3 regions of the Synechococcus sp. CB0101 genome follow, and region 1 is predicted to be linked to each of the others. Evidence: predicted binding sites of a transcription regulator. Region 1 holds the regulator's gene; each other region holds the start of a gene.
The links. Region 1 encodes NtcA, which controls nitrogen genes in cyanobacteria. Its sites were predicted from a motif close to GTANCNNNNGNTAC; they were not measured.

Region 1 (6,106 bases):
AGTAGAGCGCTGGGCATGGAAGGCCCCGTCAGGATCACATCCAGGTGGGAGGGGCGCTGCTCGAGGGCGGCCAGCACCTCAGCGTCCTCCAGAAAGCCGAGCTCGACAGCCAGGCCCAGCTCATCGAGCACCAGCTGATCCAGCTGTCCCGCCAGCATCTGCTCGCGGGTGAAGGTCCATACGTCGCGCACAGCCTCGCGATCCGCAGCACCGGCCTGATCGGCTGCGGCCGGCTCCGCCAGGCAGCTGACCACGGCCGGTCTCAGCCACTGCAGCCGTCCGCACAGCCAGACGCTGCGCTCCAGCCCTTGATCAACACCCCCTTTGAGGAACTGGCTGATCAACACGCGGCTGCCGAGGCCGGCACTGCGCAGGGCCTGACTGAACACTCCGCTGAAACTGCCGCGGAAGGGAGCGGTGTGCACCTGCAGCAAGCCTTCCTGCTGTGCCACCAGCCGCAGGCTGCGTCCAGCTACAGACGATGCCGAGCTGACGGCACGCCCACCGCCGGCAGCCCGGTGGCCAGGCCGAAAGGGGCCGCTGGAGCCACTGCCGGGAAGGGCTGCAATGCTCGCCGTCATCTCCGCTGTGCCGCCGCGCTGAATCCTGAATGTAGCGGTGGCGAACCGATGGGCAAGCATCAGCCACTACCTGTAGTGCAAACACCCGTACCATCGAGCCAACGCAGATCCAGGCCCAACCCATGCCCGCAGCCCCGTCCCGCAGCGATGGCCGCAGCCCGAGCGACCTGCGGCCGACCCGCTTCGACTGGGATCCGATGGGCTTTGCCCTGAGCTCCGTCACCGTGCACACCGGTCGCACCGCGGTGATCTGCAGCGTTTGCCTCGAGGAGGACGTGCCGAAATGGCGCCAAGGATCCGGCAAGGGCTGGCTCAGCGCCGACTACCGCCTGCTCCCCGCCAGCACCCCCAGCCGGCAGCCGCGGGAGTTGATGAAGCTCTCAGGCCGCACCCAGGAAATTCAGCGGTTGATCGCCCGCAGCCTGCGGGCCTGCCTTGATCTCGAAGCCCTGGGCGAGCGCAGCCTCCACATCGACTGCGATGTACTGCAGGCCGATGCCGGCACCCGCAGCGCATCGATCACCGGGGCCTGGGCGGCCCTAGCCCTGGGGCTGCGGCGCCTTGAGGCCCGCGGCGTTCTCAACGGCACCCCCATGCTGGAGCAAGTGGCCGCGGTGTCGGTGGGGCTGGTGGGAAGCCAGGCCTTGCTCGACCTCGACTACAGCGAGGACAGCCGCGCCGAGGTGGACCTCAACGTGGTGATGAACAGCCAGGGGCAACTGCTGGAGGTGCAGGGCACCGCCGAAGGAGCTCCCTTCTCACGGCAGCAACTCAACCAGCTGCTCGATTTGGCCGACGAAGGCCTGCAGCTACTTCGGCATAGTCAGCTGCAGGCGCTGGAGCAAGCCCCGAAATAGTGTCAATCACTACAAGAGCCCGCAGGGGTGATCCGTAGGGTCCGCCTCAAATTGCCCCGCCGTTATGGTCGGCGCCCAACCAGGCTTCAGCCGCTACTCCCAAAGCCCGACCACCGGCGCCGCAGGGCTCACCCCGGTGGCGGGATCTCCCGTTGCCTCCAACGCCACGCTGTTGGATGTGATCCGCGGCCTGAATGGCAGCACCACCGAAACGGTGGAGCGCGGCAAAACCATCTTCTTCCCGGGCGATCCCGCCGAGAAGGTGTACCTGCTGCGGCGCGGCGCCGTTCGCCTCTCGCGCGTTTACGAGTCGGGCGAGGAGATCACCGTGGCCCTGCTGCGGGAAAACAGCCTGTTCGGGGTGCTCTCGCTGCTCACCGGCCAGCGCTCGGATCGCTTCTATCACGCTGTGGCGTTCACCCGCGTGGAGATGGTCACGGCCCCGGCCGCCTCGGTGCGCAAGGCAATCGAGCTTGACGCCAGCGTGGGGCTGCTGATGCTGCAGGGCCTCTCCTCACGCATCCTGCAGACCGAAACCATGATCGAAACCCTCACCCACCGCGACATGTCGTCGCGACTGGTGAGCTTTCTGCTGGTGCTTTGCCGTGATTTCGGGGTGCCCACCAGCGAAGGGATCACGATTGATCTGCGCCTCTCCCACCAGGCGATCGCCGAAGCGATCGGATCCACCCGGGTGACGATCACCCGCCTGCTTGGGGATCTACGCAACGCGGGCCTCGTGCAGATCGACCGCAAAAAGATCACGGTGTTTGATCCGCTTGCCCTGGCTAAGCGATTCAGCTGAGCGCTGTCCACCGATACTGAGCGTCGTCGCGCAAGGTTGTGTCGGGCTGGCTGTTGATCCTGGCGCTGCTGTTGCTGGGTGGAGTGCTCTCCACCCTCGGCGATCGGCTTGGTTCCAAGGTGGGCAAGGCGCGCCTCAGCCTGCTCGGGATGCGGCCGCGTCGTACGGCCGTGGTGATCACGGTGCTCACCGGCAGCCTGATCAGCGCCATCTCGCTTGGCCTGATGCTGCTGGTGAGCGATCGGCTGCGCACCGGACTGTTTGAGCTCGACCAATTGGAGCGGCGCCTCCGCGAAGGCCGTGAGGCCCTTGAGCGCAGCCAGAGCGAGCTGAATGCCGCCGAGCAGGGCCGCCAGGAAGCCCGCAGCCAGCTCGGCATGGTCGAAGCCCAGGCCGCTTCCCTGCGCAAGGAGCTGGCCCCCCTGCTGCAACAACGCCGGCAACTGGAGCAGGAACGCGATCAGCTCAGCCGCGAAATCGGCACCAAAGATGCCGATATCCGCCGCAACCGCGAGGAGCTGGCACGGCTGAACACGCGGATCAGCGCCTCGGCCAAAGAGCTACAGCAGCTGGAAACCAACCTGATCGCCCTGCGGCGCGGTGATGTGGTGATCAGCAGCGGCCAACCGCTGGAGATCGCCAAGGTGCGGATCCAAAGCCCTGATCAGGCCAAGGTGGTGATCGAAGCGCTGCTACGCCAAACCAACATCAACGTGTTCCAGCGGGTGCTGCCCGGGCAGCCCCCCAACCGGCAGATGCTGTTGGTCCCCCGCAGTGACATCACCAAGCTCGAGGGCATCCTCAGCAAACGAGGCGATTGGGTCGTGAGCCTGATCTCCGCCGCCAATGTGCTCAAGGGCGAACGCCAGGTGGTGGCCTTCCCCGATGTGCGCCGCAACAAGCAGGTGGTGAAAGCGGGGGAACAGTTGGCCACCACCGTGCTGGAAGGCGATGAACGCAGCCCAGAGCAGGTGCGTAGCCGCCTCAATCTGCTGCTCGCCGCGGCCTACAACACCGTGCAGCGGGCCGGCAGCTTGGCCAGCGGCCTTCAGTTCGATGCAGCCAGCGTGAATCAACTCACGGCTTCGCTCACCAACCGACCCGCCGGCCAGGTGGTGCAACTGCAGGCGATCTCGCTGCGCAACAGCGATCTGGTGGATCCGGTGGCCGTTGAACTGCGGGCGGTCGCGCGGTGAACCATCTCGCCGCCATCGATCCAGGCCTGAGCAAATGCGGCCTGGTGCTGGCCGACACGGAAACGCTGCAGGTGAAAGCCGCCGGCGTTCTACCGCCCGAGCGCTGCCAAGCACTGCTGTTGGAGTGGGCGCAAAGCCCTGGCTGCACAACCGTGCTGCTGGGAGATGGCACCGGCAGCCGGCCCTGGCAGCAGTGGCTCCGCACCCATCAGCTGCGGGTGCAGTTGATCCCTGAGGCGGGCACCACCCTCGCTGCTCGGGAGCGCTACTGGCAGCTGGAGCCAGCCCGCGGCTGGCGGCGATGGCTCCCCCCCGGCCTGCGCCTGCCCCCCCGGGATGTGGACGATGTGGTGGCCCAACTGCTGATTGAGCGCCAGCTTGGCCGGGCGCTGAGCCGCAGCCGAGACCTTGAGCTGCTCAACCGTTGAATCGCGCTCTAAAACTTGGCCCGCACGGTGAAGGCGTAGTCCCCACCCGGCTCAAGCTGGTAGTCGGCCTTGAGCAGAAAGCGCAACAGCGCATCGTGGATCAGGGCGCGGCCCAGAGATGGCTCCACCAGCAACTCGCCGCGATCAAAAAACCAACTGAACGTCCACTGGAAGCCGCCCGCACTCACCTCTCCTTCCAGCAGACGCTGGCTGAAGCTCTGCTGCAGGACCCGCAGCTGAGCCGTGGTGGTGGGTAAGCGACTCACAACGGCGCTCCTCAGCCCAGCGGTGCTTCCGCCAGCTTGGCGGCAGCCGGCGCCACAAACCCGTTCAATCGGTTACCGGCCCGCTCAAATCCCAACCGCTGAATCAGATCGACACCGGCCAGCACCTCCGCGAGCACCTGATCGAGCACCGGCTGCTCAGCGGCGTCAAAACGGCCCAGCACATGCCCCACCGTGCGCTGCTTGCGCTCGACGGGATTGAGGGCCGGCGCACCGATGCCGATGCGCAGCCGAGGGAACTCCTGCCCGCCGAGATGGGCAATGGTGCTGCGCAGGCCGTTATGACCGCCGGCGCCGCCGCTGGTGCGCAAGCGCAGGCGGCCCAACGGCAGATCCATGTCGTCGACCAACACCAAAATCTGCACCGGATCCAGGCCAAACCAATCGAGAGCGGCACGGATCGAGCGACCGCTGTCGTTCATGAAGGTCTGGGGCATCAACAGGCGCAGGCGCTGTGCGCCAACGCCGACCTCGGCCAGCAAGCCATGCAGCTTGTTCTGCTGCTTAAAACTGCCGCCCGCCTCGGCGGCGAGGCGCTCGAGCGCCATGAACCCCACGTTGTGGCGAGTGCCGGCGTATTTGTCGCCGGGATTGCCGAGCCCTACCAGCAACTGCAGTGGGGCGGTGCTGCTCGAACCAGCCATGAACGCTCAGAGGCTCAGCTCACGCCTCTGAAGAGGGCTCAGGAGCAGCTTCAGCAGCCTCTGGCTTCTTAGCGGGCAAGGAACTGGTGACGCTGACTTCGGCATCCACCGTATCGACCGCTTTGCGGAATTCCTTCTCAAATTCGCTGGACGCACTCTGAAAGCCCTTCAGGGTGCGTCCAAGGGTTTTGCCCAACTCGGGCAAGCGCTTCGGGCCGAACACCAGTAAACCGATGGCCGCGATGACCGCCAACTCCGGCAGTCCGACTCCGAAGACGTTCATCCGATCAGCCGACGCCGTTCCAGTTGACGGTGATGCCGTCGAGCAGCAGTGACTTGTTGTACAGCTGAAGGATCACCAGCAGAAACACCAGGAACAGGGCCATGAACACACCCATCACCGGGGTGGTGCCCCAACCGGGAACAACCTTGCCGTACTCGGAGTTGAGGGGACGCAGCAGATCTCCCAGGCGGGTGCGTTGAGCCATGACGGGCTTTGCTCTCTGGCAAGGGTCAGTCTCGTTACTGTAAGGGCCGCGGCAGCCGCCGCGGCTGTGCCTGTCGAGAGTTGTGATGGAAACGTCGTCCCCAGCCATGTCCGTGGCACTGGCCGTGTTGGCCGTGCTGCTGGGCCTGACCGGCTTCGGGATTTACCAAGCCTTTGGCCCGCCGTCCAAAGGTCTCACCGATCCCTTCGACGATCACGACGACTGAGGGTCGCCTCCCGCACACCAGATCTGCCAGTGGCCGAGCTGCCAGGGCAACAGTTGATCCCCCGCTTGGAGATCAACGGACGCCTCCCCTGATTCGCGGCGAGCGATCCACCCTTGAGGCCAGCGCAGCTGTTGGCGCTGCGGGCTGAGGTTTTGCACGGTGAGCCGGGCTGTGCCGGGCTGAGCGTGCGGCTGCAGCTGTACCAGCTGCAGCGCCGTTGAACCCAGATCCAGGGCCGGCCAACCCTCGGGAGCACCAGCACCAGCTGCGGGGCGAATCCAGAGCGGCTCGCGGAACCGTTGCGCCGCCAGGGGCACCGCTTGCTGGCGCCAGCCCTGGGCACAGGGCATCAGGGCCAAACGCAACCGTTGCCGCCCCTGATCGGCGGAGGGATCCGGCCACGTGGGCGCCCGCAGCAACGACACCCCAAGGCGATCCGTATCCGCCGACACCCCCTGGGGCCCATCCAGCAGCACCGCCAAACCGCCACCTGCCGCGCGCTGGGAGGCCAGCCAACTGATGGCAGGCACCTCCCAGCGCGCCTGCTCACGGCCATTCACCGGCGCAGCCGGGCGCTCGATCACGCCGCCCGAGGTA
Region 2 (6,106 bases), 370 kb from region 1:
GGGCATGCCCTTCCTGGGATCGTTGCTGTTCCCCTTCGGCTTCGCCAGCATCGTGCTCTTCGGCATGGAGCTGGTCACGGGCAACTTTGCGTTGTTGCCCATGAGCGTTTGGGCAGGCAAGAGCAGCTGGAGTGCCACCTTCCGCAACTGGATCTGGGTGTGGATCGGCAACTTCATCGGCACAGCCGTTGTTGCCCTAATCATGTGGGCCAGCCTCACTAGCGCCGGCACCGTTGAACCTCTGGCGGCTGCCGATGGCGGCAAAGGCTGGCAGGTGGTGGCAGCCACGATCATCAAGCTCAACAAGCTGAACGTGGTGACCAAATACGAAGCCCTCGGGGGCACAGGTTTCTTCCTGGCCTTCCTGCGTGGCGTGGTGGCGAACTGGCTGGTTTGCCTGGGCGTGACCATGGCTCTGGTGAGCAAGAGCGTGCCCGGCAAACTTCTGGCCTGCTGGCTTCCCATCACTGCTTTCCAAACGATGGGCATGGAGCACATCGTGGTGAATCAGTTCCTGCACACCGCCGGCCCCCTGCTGGGTTCCGGGGTGCCCTTCAGCAAGGTGATCGTGTGGAACTTCATCCCGGTCACCGCCGGCAACATCGTGGGCGGAATGGTGTTCATCGGGATGCTCTTCTACAGCACCCACCGCACCAAGATCACCAACGTGCTGCCCAAGGAGCACGATGAGAAGCTCGAGCGTGAGCTCGCCGCCGAACTGGGCGCCCGCTGATCCATGCCCTCCACTGCCGCTGCCAACAGCGTGCTCTCTCCTGAGGAGCACGCGGACCTCGCTGCCCGGCTGGGTCGATGGCGGCGGCAACCCCTCAGCCCAGAAGAACTGGCTGAACTCTTGCCCCGGATCGCCGAGCCCGATCTGGCCCTCGCTGTTGGCGAGCGGCTGGGGATGGCCGGCCCCGGGGCGATTGCGTTGATCTTGGACCTCTGCTGCGATGGAGGGTGCAGCCTTCCGCTGATCCGCGCCCTGGGCATCTGCCATCACCCACAAGCGAAGGATCAACTGCTGCAGTGGCTGGACCCAGCAGGACCCCTGCGCCCAGCCGTGCTTGAAGCGCTGGCCTGCTGGAGCCAGGAGATTGATCTGGCCATCATTGAATCGGCCCTCACCGCGCCCGCCCAAGCCGAGCGACTGGCGGGCTTAGCCCTGCTCACCTTCCGCAGCCGCAGCCTGAGCACCGATGCGTTCCTCACGCTGACCCAACCCCTCCTGAGCGATCTGCGCGTTGAGGTGGTGATTGCCACGTTGAGGCTCCTTCAACGCCGCCAAGAACCCGAAGTTCTGGCCGTTCTGGATTCCTGCATTGATGCCGACCAGCTGCCCGGCGTGGCGGAAACAGCCATCCAGGCCCTGGGCTGCATCTCCAGCCACGACAGCTGCCGCCTGCTGATTGCACGCTTGAGACAGCTGCAGCACACACCGCTGGAACACTGCATCCGGCGACAACTCCAGGCGCAGGTGCGTCATCGCACCTGGCTGGAGCAACAGCTGCGCGAGCAGGATCTGACGCTCTGATTCAGCAAGACATCAAAAAAGCCCGCCGAAGCGGGCTTGCTGGGTGAAGGATTACTTCACCATTTTTTGTAGGGCAAAAACTTGCCGCACATCGTCACCTTGACACGATCCCCAGCAGGATCAACCACTTTGTCGACATCGAGGGTGAAATCAATCGCACTCATGATGCCGTCGCCGAACTTCTCCTGAATCACATCCTTGAGCGGCATGCCATACACCTGCATGATCTCGTAGAAGCGGTAGATCAGGGGATCTGTGGGGATCACAGGATCAAGACCGCCCTTGGTGGGATAGGCCTGCAGTGCTTCGGTGATCGCCGGATCAAGGCTCAGGAGTTCAGCCAACTTGCTGGCCTCTTCAGCCGATGCCGTGGACTGGCCGTAGAACAAAGAAGCGATCCACACTTCATCACGACCCAACGCCGCCTCAAGGTCAGCGAAGCTCAAACCTTTGGCCTTCTTGGCCGCCATGAGCGTGGCTGTGATTGTGGCCTGAGAGGGAGCCGCAAGGGAGGGCATTGCAGCGGGGGTAACAGTCATACCAAAAGCCGCATTCGCGGCAAAACAGCAACGGAACGCTCAGAAAAGAAGCGCCGTTCCGGGTTCAAGAATCGCCCGACCCAAGACTTCAACAATGCAGCCGTTGCAACCGAAGACCACTCCAATCTGGTAGCGGTCGCTACCAGAAGCGGTCCCTCCGGCGCGCAGAATCGCAGTTGAGACCCAGCTTTAGCGAAATCGTTTGACGCTCGCTGCCCCTGCCACCACCACAGACAGCTCGTGCAGCGCTGCCAGCAAGGAACGCTTCAAAACCTATCTGCGCAAAATCGGCAGCGGCGAACACACCAGCAGTGGCCTGAGCCGCGACGAGGCCGCCGATGCGATGGAGCTGATTCTGGATGGGGGTGCCAGCCCTGCCCAGATCGGTGCCTTCCTCATCGCCCACCGCATCCGCCGGCCCGAGCCGCAGGAGCTCACCGGGATGCTGGATGTGTACAGGCGCCGCGGCCCCCAGCTGCGCACCAGCCAACCAGCCATCAGTTTCGGGATGCCCTTCGATGGGCGCACCCGCACCGCACCGATCTACCCGCTGACCGCTCTGGTGCTGGCTTCAGCCGGGCTGCCCGTGGTGCTGCAGGGAGCCGGCCGCATGCCGGTGAAATACGGCGTCACCGCCGTCGAGCTGTTTGAGGCACTGGGCCTCTCACTCGGGGGCCGCAGCCTGAGCTGGGTGCAGCTGCAACTGGATCAGCTGCAGCTGGCTCTGGTGCATCAGCCCGACCACTTCCCCGCCGCAGAAACCCTGATCAGCTACCGGGAAGATCTGGGCAAGCGGCCACCGGTGGCCAGCCTGGAACTGATGTGGACGGCCCACCACGGTGATCACCTACTGGTGAGCGGATTTGTGCATCCGCCGACCGAAGCGAGAGCGTGGCAAGCCCTGGAGCTGGCGGGCGAAACCAACGTGCTCACCGTGAAAGGCCTGGAAGGCAGCACCGATCTCCCCATCAGCCGGGCGTGCGTCACGGGTCGGCCCAGCAGCGGTGGCGATGGGCGCCAAATCTTGCATCCGCGCGACCATGGCTGCTTCGGCCACGATCCCCTCTGGGAAGGGATCGAAACCTGGGGATCCCAGGCGATGGCCGCACTCGGTGGTCAAGGTGAGTTGGCGAATCCCCTGCTCTGGAATGCCGGCACCTATCTCTGGCAAGCCGGCCTCGACCCTGATCAGGCCAGCGGTCTGGATCATGCGCGGGAGCTGTTGCAGAGCGGCGCCGTCTTGCAACGCCTGCAGCAGCTCCGGGAACACGCAGGCCCTAAGGCCTGAACTCAGCGGCTGCCGAGGTCTTGCCAGAGGGTGGCTTGATGGGCCACCACGGGCTGCACGGCGCTGGCCTGAGCCGGTACAACGGTTTGCGCTGTTTGCATGCTGCGCACCAGCTGAACCGCCAGGGAGGCGACCACAAAAGCGCCGAGAAAGCCAGCAGCCACCGTGATGGGGCTGCGCTCAGTGGAAACTGCCGAGGAACGAAGGGCCATCAGACCGAAGCATCACTGCGGTCACTATGGAGACTCGGCCCAGCCCGTGCCAGCAGCCGGCGCGAGAAACGTTGCAGAGGCGGCACCAACACCCCAGCTGGAAAGAGCCAACTGACGCTGATCCGATGTGATCCAGCCATGGCAAACCCCAAGGCTCATTCCCAGGGCAATCGCAAAGCGCATCGCTTGATCACTTGAATGGAGGCATCGTCGTGGGAGTGAGCTGTCCGCGCGGCAACCGATGACACCAAATCCAACAGCCAACCACTGCTTCGACTTCGAACAAAACTTTGTGGGCAATTGGCGCTGCATTCCGCTCTGCGTGCGCCGCAAGTTGGATCTGATCGGCCTCAAGCTGAAGCTGAACCACTGGCTGGCCATGAGCCAGGCGCAGCGGCAGGAATTGGTGGATTGGGACGATCAACCAGCAGCGCTCGCTGACATGGCGGAGCACTGCCGCAGCCTGACCCGATCGATGGCCGAGGGGGAAGCCAAACCCCTACCGCCCGCTTGCGGCGAAGCCTGGCAACTCGGCTCAAGCGTGGCCGAACACGTGGCGGCCGCCGCCAGCGAACGGGACATCGCCCTCGGCGTTGAGCAGTGGCAAGAGCTCAATGAACTGGAGCGCTTCGCCCTCTGCAAACTGGCCCGGCCTGGCCACGATCATCACAACCTGGAGGCCGCTTTCTCCGAAGTGCTCGCCTGAAGAAACAGGCGCCGCAGACGCTGCAAGCGCCCTTCGCTCTGCTCCAGCGGCTTCACCACCGACACAGCAGGGGCCACCACCACGGCCGTCGCCTTCAGTTCGGGCTGCTTGGAGATCGGGCAGGCCTGATCGTGCATCAACACGTTGGCCTCACAGGCCTGATCCTGACTGAATCCCCAGTGCATCGGCAGGAAAACTGAACCGGGGCGAATGCGGTCGCTCACGAGCACCTTGGCGGTGACACTGCCACGCCTGGAGCTCACGGCCGCCAGCTCCCCATCCACAACACCGAAGCGCTTGGCATCGTTGGGGTGAATCTCGAGCAGTGGCTCGGGATGCATGGTTTGCAAGCGGTCCACCTTGGCCGTGCGCGTCATCGTGTGCCACTGCCCCAGATAGCGGCCCACCGTGAGCACCAGGGGATAGACGGCACAGGGAGGCTCCGCCAGGCCCAGCACCGGATCCGCCACAAAACGGGCACGGCCCGATGGTGTGGGGAAGCAGCCATTGGCGTAGAGGCGTTTGGAATCGCTGCTGGCGATCGAGCCTTGGGGGAACGGCCACTGCTGCGGACCCTCCTGATCCAGCAGCGCATGGCTCAAACCGGAGACATCACACACCCGCCCCGCCGTGAGCGCCGCAAACTCGGCGTACACCTCCGCCGAGGAGTTGTAGGTGAACTGCTGCTCGTAGCCGAGACGCCGGCCCAGCTCCGCAAACACCTCCCAATCGGGGCGGCTTTGGCCGTGGCGCGGGCGATAGGCCGGGCAATAGGTGACGCGCCGCTCGGAATTGGTCATCGCCCCGGCTTTCTCACTCCATTGGCTGGCGGGCAGCAGCAAGTGGGCGTAATGGGCCGTTTCGGTATCGGCGTAGGCGTCGCTCACCACCACCAGTGGGCAACGGGCCATCGCCGCCTTCACCCGCTCGAGGTTGGGCATGCTCACCAGCGGGTTGGTCGCGACCACCCACCAGAGATCCAGCTCACCGCGCTCCATCGCCTCCACCTGCTGCCAGGCAGCAAGCCCCGGCGATGCCGCGATCGATCCCGGCTCCAAGCGCCAGGCCGCCTCCAGCTCGGCACGGTGCTCGGCATTGGCCACGAGCCGGTATCCCGGCAGCAGGTGGGCGAGGCCGCCAGCCTCGCGCCCGCCCATGGCGTTGGGCTGACCCGTCAGGGAGAAGGGGCCAGCTCCCTGTTTACCGATCTGGCCGGTAAGCAGGTGCAGGTTGATCAATCCGCACACCACAGCCGTGCCCTCACGCCGCTGGTTCACCCCCATCGACCAGAGGCTGAGGATGCGGTCGTTCCGCGCCCAGAGCGCCGCCACATCCCGCAGCTGCTGCTCACTGATCCCGCAGAGTTCAGCCGTTCGCTCGGGCGTGGCCGAGGCCACCAGTTGAGCGAAATCTGCGAGCCCTTCGGTGGCCTCTTCGATGAAATCAGCATCCAAACCACCGGCTGCGATCACCAGATGGGCAATGCCGTGCAGCAGCGCCAGATCACTACCGGGCTTAATGGCGAGGTGAAGGTCTGCAGCCTTGGTGGTGTCGGTAGCGCGGGGATCCACCACCACCACAGTCACGTCTTTCGGCGTGCGTTTCTTGCGCTTGAGCAGCCGCTGAAACAGCACGGGATGGCACTCGGCCGTGTTGGTGCCGATCAGAAAAGCAACGCTGCAGTGATCGAGGTCTTCGTAGCAACAGGGCGGGCCATCGGAGCCAAGGCTGCGCGTGTAGCCAGCCACCGCTGAGCTCATGCACAACCTGGAGTTGGCATCAAAGTTGTTGCTGCCCAGGGCTCCCTTCAGCAGCTTCTGGGCCAGG
Region 3 (6,106 bases), 1.1 Mb from region 1:
CAAACGCCACCTGGCTGAGCAGCCTCCAACAAGCGGGCCTGCAGGTGTGGTGGCAAGACGGTGAAGGCATCGCTGAATTGCCCCCCCCGATCCGGACCGCATACAGAGATGCCCTTCCCTGCCCCATCGGGATCGTTCGCGAAGCGTTTCGACAAACCTCCGCCCCCGGCGCTCCCTTCAGCGCCGTACCCGCCTCGCCTCAGCCAGCAGTCCCCTGCCACCCGAATGCGGTGTTCGAACTCCGCTACCTGCCGTGGGCCGCTCCACTGAGCCAACCCCCTTGATGTCCAAACCGAGGGATGACACCACCAGATGTGGCGACTAGCGGCCGCCTGATCACCAGTGGTAGAGCCTCCCCCGTGACGGATCTCGCCCGCGCCCGCCTGGGGCGCATCGACCCTCACGCTCTCGCTGAGCTTCTCCAGCTGAGCCCCGAACAGCGGGTCCAACTGCTGCAGACCCTGCAATCCACCCCGCAGGCCCTCCGAGCCGACGGAACCGTGCCGATCGAAGTGGGGCTTGGCATCAGCACGCGCCTTCGCGCCGCCGGCTGACCCGCTGAAGCAAGCGGCGCCAGAGCCCCGGCCGCGCCTGGGCTGCTTCCGCCTGCCGCGCATCCGAGCAGGTGGAACACAACACCTGACCCTTCACCCGCCGGTAGTGCTGGGTTGAGCGCTCGATGAACGTGCCGCATCCCTTGCAGGGAAAAATCGGGCTCATCCGCAAAAACGCTCTTCTAGCCGGCGATCACGCGATCCACTGTCCAGCGGGAACCCCTGGGAGCCACCAGGACCCAGCGCCGCCTTGAGCGCGTGTTGAACCGCTCACACGACTTTGGCCACCCCAGACCCAAAATCGTTCACGATCCGTTACGGTTGCTGAAACGTTCCGTAACGTCTCATGTCCGACTCCAATGCTCGCTTCGGTTTCGTCGGCTTTGCCGAAACCTGGAACGGCCGTCTCGCCATGCTCGGCTTCGTGATCGGCCTCGGCACCGAGCTGCTCACCGGCCAGGGCATCCTTTCCCAGATCGGCCTGGGCTGAAGCCATGACCAATAGCCCCGCCAACGAGAAGTGGTACTGGGATCGCGCCACCCAGCAGATCCATATGGAACAGCTGAAGCGCGTTGAACTGTTCAACGGCCGCGCTGCCATGCTCGGCATCGTGATCGGCATCCTCACCGAGGCGCTGACAGGCGCGGGTATCGCCCACCAAATCGGTCTCGGTCCCCTGGTGGACGGCTATGCCGCCTGCCGGACCCAGTTCCTACCCTTCTGCTTCTGAAGCACCGGCACCTTGATCCGGTTTCATCAGCCCCAGGCGAAAGCCTGGGGCTTTTTATTGCGCTTAGGAGAGGTACCAGCGCAGCAGATCCAACACTTGCCCCGCTGGGCCATGGCCCGTGATCCACTCACCCACCACGGCTGCCGCAAACCCGAGCATCGCGACGCGACCGTTCAAGCGCTCGACTCCAGCCAAGGCTGTGGTGTTCCAGGGCCGGCGGGTGGTCAACCCCTCGCCAAACGCTTCGTGTGGTTCGTAGAGATAGTCGGGCTTGGCCACAGATCACCTGGTGAGCGACCGCGAGGCTATGCCCTGAACAGGCGCGCCACAATGAATGTCGTCGCTCGACATCGTGGACATCTCCCAGCTGCGCGCCCTGTTCACCAAGCCCTATGGAGCGCCCGCGCCCACGGAACAGCAATGGCGCCAGGCCTACAGCGACGACGTGGTGTTCGAAGATCCCACTCAGAAACAGAAGGGACTGAACGCCTACCTGGCCGCCCAGGAGGGCTTGCTACGCCGCTGCGATGACGTGGTTCTCAGGCCCGGGGCGATCGCGATGGACGGCAACACCGCCTTTGTGGAGTGGGAGATGGGCCTCAAGATCAAAGGCATCGAATTCATCTACCCCGGCACCACACGCGTGCTGTTCAACGACGCTGGGCTGATCGTGGATCACCGCGACTATTTCGATTTCGTGGGTCCCACGTTTGCGCCCGTGCCGGTGATCGGTGGCTTCGTGCGCTGGCTGTACAAGCGCTTTGTGGACTGAGACCAGCAGAGCAGACACAAAAAAGCCCCGCTTTGGCGGGGCTTTTGAAGTTCCACTAGGTGGCGATCACTTTTGGTAGCGAACGCCGCGGTACTGCAGAGCAGTGTGCTGCTGGGGAGCAGCCTGCTTGTTCTGCTCGTACTTCTGGCCGCGGTAGGTGAGAGTCATGGTCGGTGTTCACAGGCAAGTCCAGGTCCCCGTTCCATGGCCTGGATCGAACTGCGCCTCGCCGGGGCGAGGTGAACGTTTTGGTAGCGGTTGCTACGAGCACACTCTGCGGCTCGGCGAGCATGGCTGAAGTTCACGCGGCTACCAATGGCAGGCCCAGGCCGCAAAAGCAAGGATTTCTTAACGTTGCCGCCGATGAACGACAAGCCGAGCGCGATGAAACTCCCTGAAGGCTGGCGCGTGTGGGCGCTGGTGCTGGCCCTCAATGCGGCGGCTGGCTACTTGTGGTTCCTCGATCGCAACATGGAGGTGCCCATGACCCACAGCGGCATCGGAGCCTGGCTGCGGTCGCTGGGGATCTGAGCTTCAACCCGAGGTGAACAGATTGATCACCGCTGAAATCACCGTGGAATAGAAGAGAAAGCTCACCACCGAGTGAAAGAGCACGACTCGCCGGGTCGAGCTGTCTTCCAGGTTGGTATCACTCATGGCGTAGGTGAGCCCCACGGCATAGGAGACATAAAGGAAGTCGGTGAACTCCGGCTCATCCGAGCCCGCAAAGACGAAGCCCTGGGGGTCGGGACCATCCGCAGCAGGAGCCGGGTTGAGCTTGAAATATTTCTTGGCGTAATAGATGCTAAAACCATTGTGCATCTGCAGCCACACAGCAAACAGTGCCGCGAAATAAATAAACGTGCGCCAGTCCTGGGGGAGCGTTGAAGTGGGATTATGCACATCACGCACACACAGGCTCAGCAAACCAACGCTGATGAAGGTGAAAATCACCGTGCGCTCCAACAACAGCGCACGGCTGGGCAGCCAACGCCCAAAAATCTCACGGGTCTGCTCGGCGTTAATCCGAAACGCTTCCAGAAAAAAGCGCGTTTGATCGAACACAATGGCGGCCAGGAATCCAACTGGAAACGCTTCTTGAAGCCGCAGCGCCTTGGAGAGCGCAACACTCACCACGGTGCCGACCAACAGCGCCATGACAAAGCGGCTGCCATCCCTAAAACAGGCTGGATGTGTTCGGCTCACAGCACGAAAGGCCTTGCAGCGGCACACTAACCACAATTCAGAGCCATGCCAGCCGAACGCACGTGACCCAGAACTCCACCCCCACACCAGCCCAGGTCATCCGTGAACTGCAGGAGGGGCACCAACGCTTTCAACAGGCGGAGTCAATCCACCCGCACGCCACGGAAGCCCGCCTGCATGAGCTGGAACAAGGTCAGGCGCCCCATGCCGCGGTGCTCACCTGCTCGGATTCACGCGTGGCCGTGGAGCTGATCTTCGACAGCGGATTCGGTGATCTGTTTGTGATCCGCAATGCCGGCAATTCCTCCACCCCGGGAACGTTGGCGTCGGTGGAATACGCGGTGGAGGCCCTTCAGGTGCCGGTGGTGCTGGTGATGAGTCACGTCGGCTGTGGCGCTGTCGGCGCCGCCTGCACACCGGAGCATCTGCTCACCCCAACCCTCATGGACCACGTGGGCCACATCCGCAATGGCCTCAAAGGAGCCGGGCTGACCTTTGAACCGGCCTCCGATCTCGTCCATGCCTACGCGCTACACGCTGAGGTCACCGCACGCGAACTGATTAACAGCAGTGTTCTGCTGCGCGAGCGCATCAAGGGCGGCCAACTGGAGGTTCACGCCGCCTGCTTTGAGCTGCACAACCTGGGGATCAACTGGCTGGGGGTGCAACACGGGGCTTGATTCGACTCACCAGCTGGTGACGACTCCAACTGCTGGCCCAATCGATCTTGCGGCCGAGGGATCCACCCAGACGGGTGCCGAGTTGCGCCCCCCACTCCTGCCCACCACTGAGGCCGCGCCCGAGCCCTCCCAGCAGGGCCTCGCTGGCCCGCTCACCGGCTTGATCTTCCCCAAGCCGCACCAGCCAACTGACGCGGCCCACCTGGCGGTCGCGCCCATGGCTGGCGATCAGATCTTCCACCGCCTGGCCGGCCACCATCGAACCCAGCGTCATACCTGCCACGGCACCAGCTGGGCCCGCCAGGGCGGCACCAATGGCGGCCCCGGTGCTCCAACCCGCCTCTTCCCCCAGTTTTCCTCCGAGCTTGCGCATCGAGACCGAACCCAAATCACCCTTGCGCAAGGGGCTATCGCCATCGGCCAGCTCACCACCGGCCACAGAACCCACCACCGAACCCAACAAGGCGCCGCAGGCACCACCCATCACGGCTCCGCGTGCTCCCAACAACCACGCACCCAGCGCAGCGCCGCCGCCACCCAGCAGCACCTGGCCAACAGCCGCTCCCATGATGTTGCCGCCCATCTGGCGCACCATTCGCACCCAAGGTGAATCGATCGGCGCCTCGGTGCGGCGCCGATCGACCAAGCCACAGCCCAGATCAGCCAGAGCGAGATGCCATCGCACCGGCGTACACCCCGGCTCGAGCTCCAGCACCAGGCTTCGGCTAGCCCTCCTCTGCTGCAACGCATGCACCCACGGCTGGCCCCACAGCGCAGCGATCAATGCCTCCAGCGCGGCGTCCGGCATCAGCTCGCTGTAGCGGAGGCGCAGCCGCTGGTTTGTGGCATGCATGAGCTGAAGCTGGGCTGAGCTCATGGACGCCTCCCCCATCGTTGTCATTGAGCACACACCATGCTGCTCAAGCTGAGGCGATTGGGGGGCATCTTCAAGGCACGGGCGTTAAATTTCGCCCAAGTGCCTTCTTTGGTTCGTCATGCTCGAGCTGGAAACTCTGCTGGCCTTTGGCTTGGGCGCGGGCCTGATGGCCCTGGCTCCGGTGGTTGCCGCCGTGGCCGGCAAAGACAGCAAGATCACCGGTGCGGTGAGCGGCACCGGCCGCTCCATCACCAAGCAGGGTCTGAAGATCGGCCTGGTGGTGGCCGATAAAACCTCCGGCGCCGTGAAGGGGATCAGCCGTGGCCTGGCCGAAGTGGGCGAAAGCTTCACCGACGTTCTGGCCGAAGCCAAGGCCGACCTGGCTCAATCCCGCACCAGCACGAAGTGAGCTCAATCCGGACCGATGGGGTGCTGACCATTCGCCATCAGCTGCCCCACCGGCTCCGGTTTGATTCTGCGGCTCCCCTGAGCGCCGAGCGGCTGCTGCTGATCCAAACCGCCCTGCAGGAGCTGGAACCCAGCGGGTTGGTCAGGGCTTCCGCCCATCGGCACGGCTTGGTGGTCACCTGCCACGAGGAGCAACGTCTCTGTCCGGCCTTGGTGGCCGGCCTGGTTCATGCGGCCGTAGTGGCACCGGATCTGCATGGACCGGCCCTCCCGCTCACAGCGATGGATCGCTGGTTGGGACAAACCCGCCAGGGGTCGATCAAGGTGTTGATGGCTCTGGCTGTAGCCGGTTGGGCCTTGCCCATCCTTCCCGGCACGCCGTTTTTTCTGTTGGCCTGGTGGCTGGGTTGGCGTCCTGCCCCCAAGCCTGAACAAGGCGACTCAGCCGAAGCGGAGCTCCAGCCATCCCTGCTCCAACCGAGCACCTGAGCACTGCTGCCCCTTGAAGCTCTCCGGAAGGCTGATCACACAACGTTGCCCAGCGCTCATCAGCACCATCTCGGTGCCGATTTGCTGAACGTCGAGCTGATCTTTCTCGACCCCTGGCATCGGCACCAGCCAACGGCCGCCCTCCGGATCGAGGTGTGCACGCGCTTCACAGGGACGCTGCTTGAGGAAACCCTCCAACGCCGACGCCTCTGGTGCTGCCGGCACAACCATGGCCTGCAGATCCTGAAGCCACCAGCTGGGGGGATGGTCCACGACGGCTGCAGCCGCCATGCCATGCAATCCGACCCGACTGGGCAGCAAACCTCGCAGGCTGATGCTGCAGAAGCGTTGGCGCAACATCCGAGCTTGGGGATCGCTGCACTCCAGCA

Region 2: a site for NtcA is predicted at 2,203-2,216, ahead of CB0101_RS07980 (anthranilate phosphoribosyltransferase family protein). Genes of this name have one in related genera too.
Region 3: a site for NtcA is predicted at 2,309-2,322, ahead of CB0101_RS00635 (DUF4278 domain-containing protein). Genes of this name have one in related genera too.

The regions. Positions count from the first base shown of each region.
Region 1 is NZ_CP039373.1:1,839,808-1,845,913, reverse strand. Features, by position in the region: gene CB0101_RS09850 (cob(I)yrinic acid a,c-diamide adenosyltransferase) at 1-581, opposite strand, end outside; gene rph (ribonuclease PH) at 704-1,438, shown strand; gene ntcA (global nitrogen regulator NtcA) at 1,503-2,243, shown strand; gene CB0101_RS09835 (DUF3084 domain-containing protein) at 2,282-3,439, shown strand; gene CB0101_RS09830 (polyamine oxidase) at 3,436-3,867, shown strand; gene CB0101_RS09825 (DUF3146 family protein) at 3,876-4,133, opposite strand; gene pth (aminoacyl-tRNA hydrolase) at 4,145-4,795, opposite strand; gene CB0101_RS09815 (TatA/E family twin arginine-targeting protein translocase) at 4,815-5,078, opposite strand; gene psbH (photosystem II reaction center phosphoprotein PsbH) at 5,083-5,283, opposite strand; gene psbN (photosystem II reaction center protein PsbN) at 5,369-5,509, shown strand; gene CB0101_RS09800 (alpha-mannosidase) at 5,497-6,106, opposite strand, start outside.
Region 2 is NZ_CP039373.1:1,473,540-1,479,645, forward strand. Features, by position in the region: gene CB0101_RS07965 (formate/nitrite transporter family protein) at 1-733, shown strand, start outside; gene CB0101_RS07970 (hypothetical protein) at 737-1,534, shown strand; gene cynS (cyanase) at 1,591-2,052, opposite strand; gene CB0101_RS07980 (anthranilate phosphoribosyltransferase family protein) at 2,276-3,361, shown strand; gene CB0101_RS07985 (hypothetical protein) at 3,364-3,573, opposite strand; gene CB0101_RS07990 (nitrate reductase associated protein) at 3,815-4,279, shown strand; gene CB0101_RS07995 (molybdopterin oxidoreductase family protein) at 4,240-6,106, opposite strand, start outside.
Region 3 is NZ_CP039373.1:105,359-111,464, reverse strand. Features, by position in the region: gene CB0101_RS00670 (DUF4434 domain-containing protein) at 1-284, shown strand, start outside; gene CB0101_RS00665 (hypothetical protein) at 360-554, shown strand; gene CB0101_RS00660 (hypothetical protein) at 526-720, opposite strand; gene CB0101_RS00655 (chlorophyll a/b-binding protein) at 901-1,044, shown strand; gene CB0101_RS00650 (chlorophyll a/b-binding protein) at 1,049-1,285, shown strand; gene CB0101_RS00645 (chlorophyll a/b-binding protein) at 1,349-1,564, opposite strand; gene CB0101_RS00640 (nuclear transport factor 2 family protein) at 1,620-2,057, shown strand; gene CB0101_RS00635 (DUF4278 domain-containing protein) at 2,124-2,225, opposite strand; gene CB0101_RS15165 (hypothetical protein) at 2,442-2,588, shown strand; gene CB0101_RS00630 (DUF1345 domain-containing protein) at 2,592-3,215, opposite strand; gene CB0101_RS00625 (carbonic anhydrase) at 3,326-3,943, shown strand; gene CB0101_RS00620 (hypothetical protein) at 3,912-4,796, opposite strand; gene CB0101_RS00615 (hypothetical protein) at 4,939-5,229, shown strand; gene CB0101_RS00610 (hypothetical protein) at 5,226-5,717, shown strand; gene CB0101_RS00605 (hypothetical protein) at 5,670-6,106, opposite strand, start outside.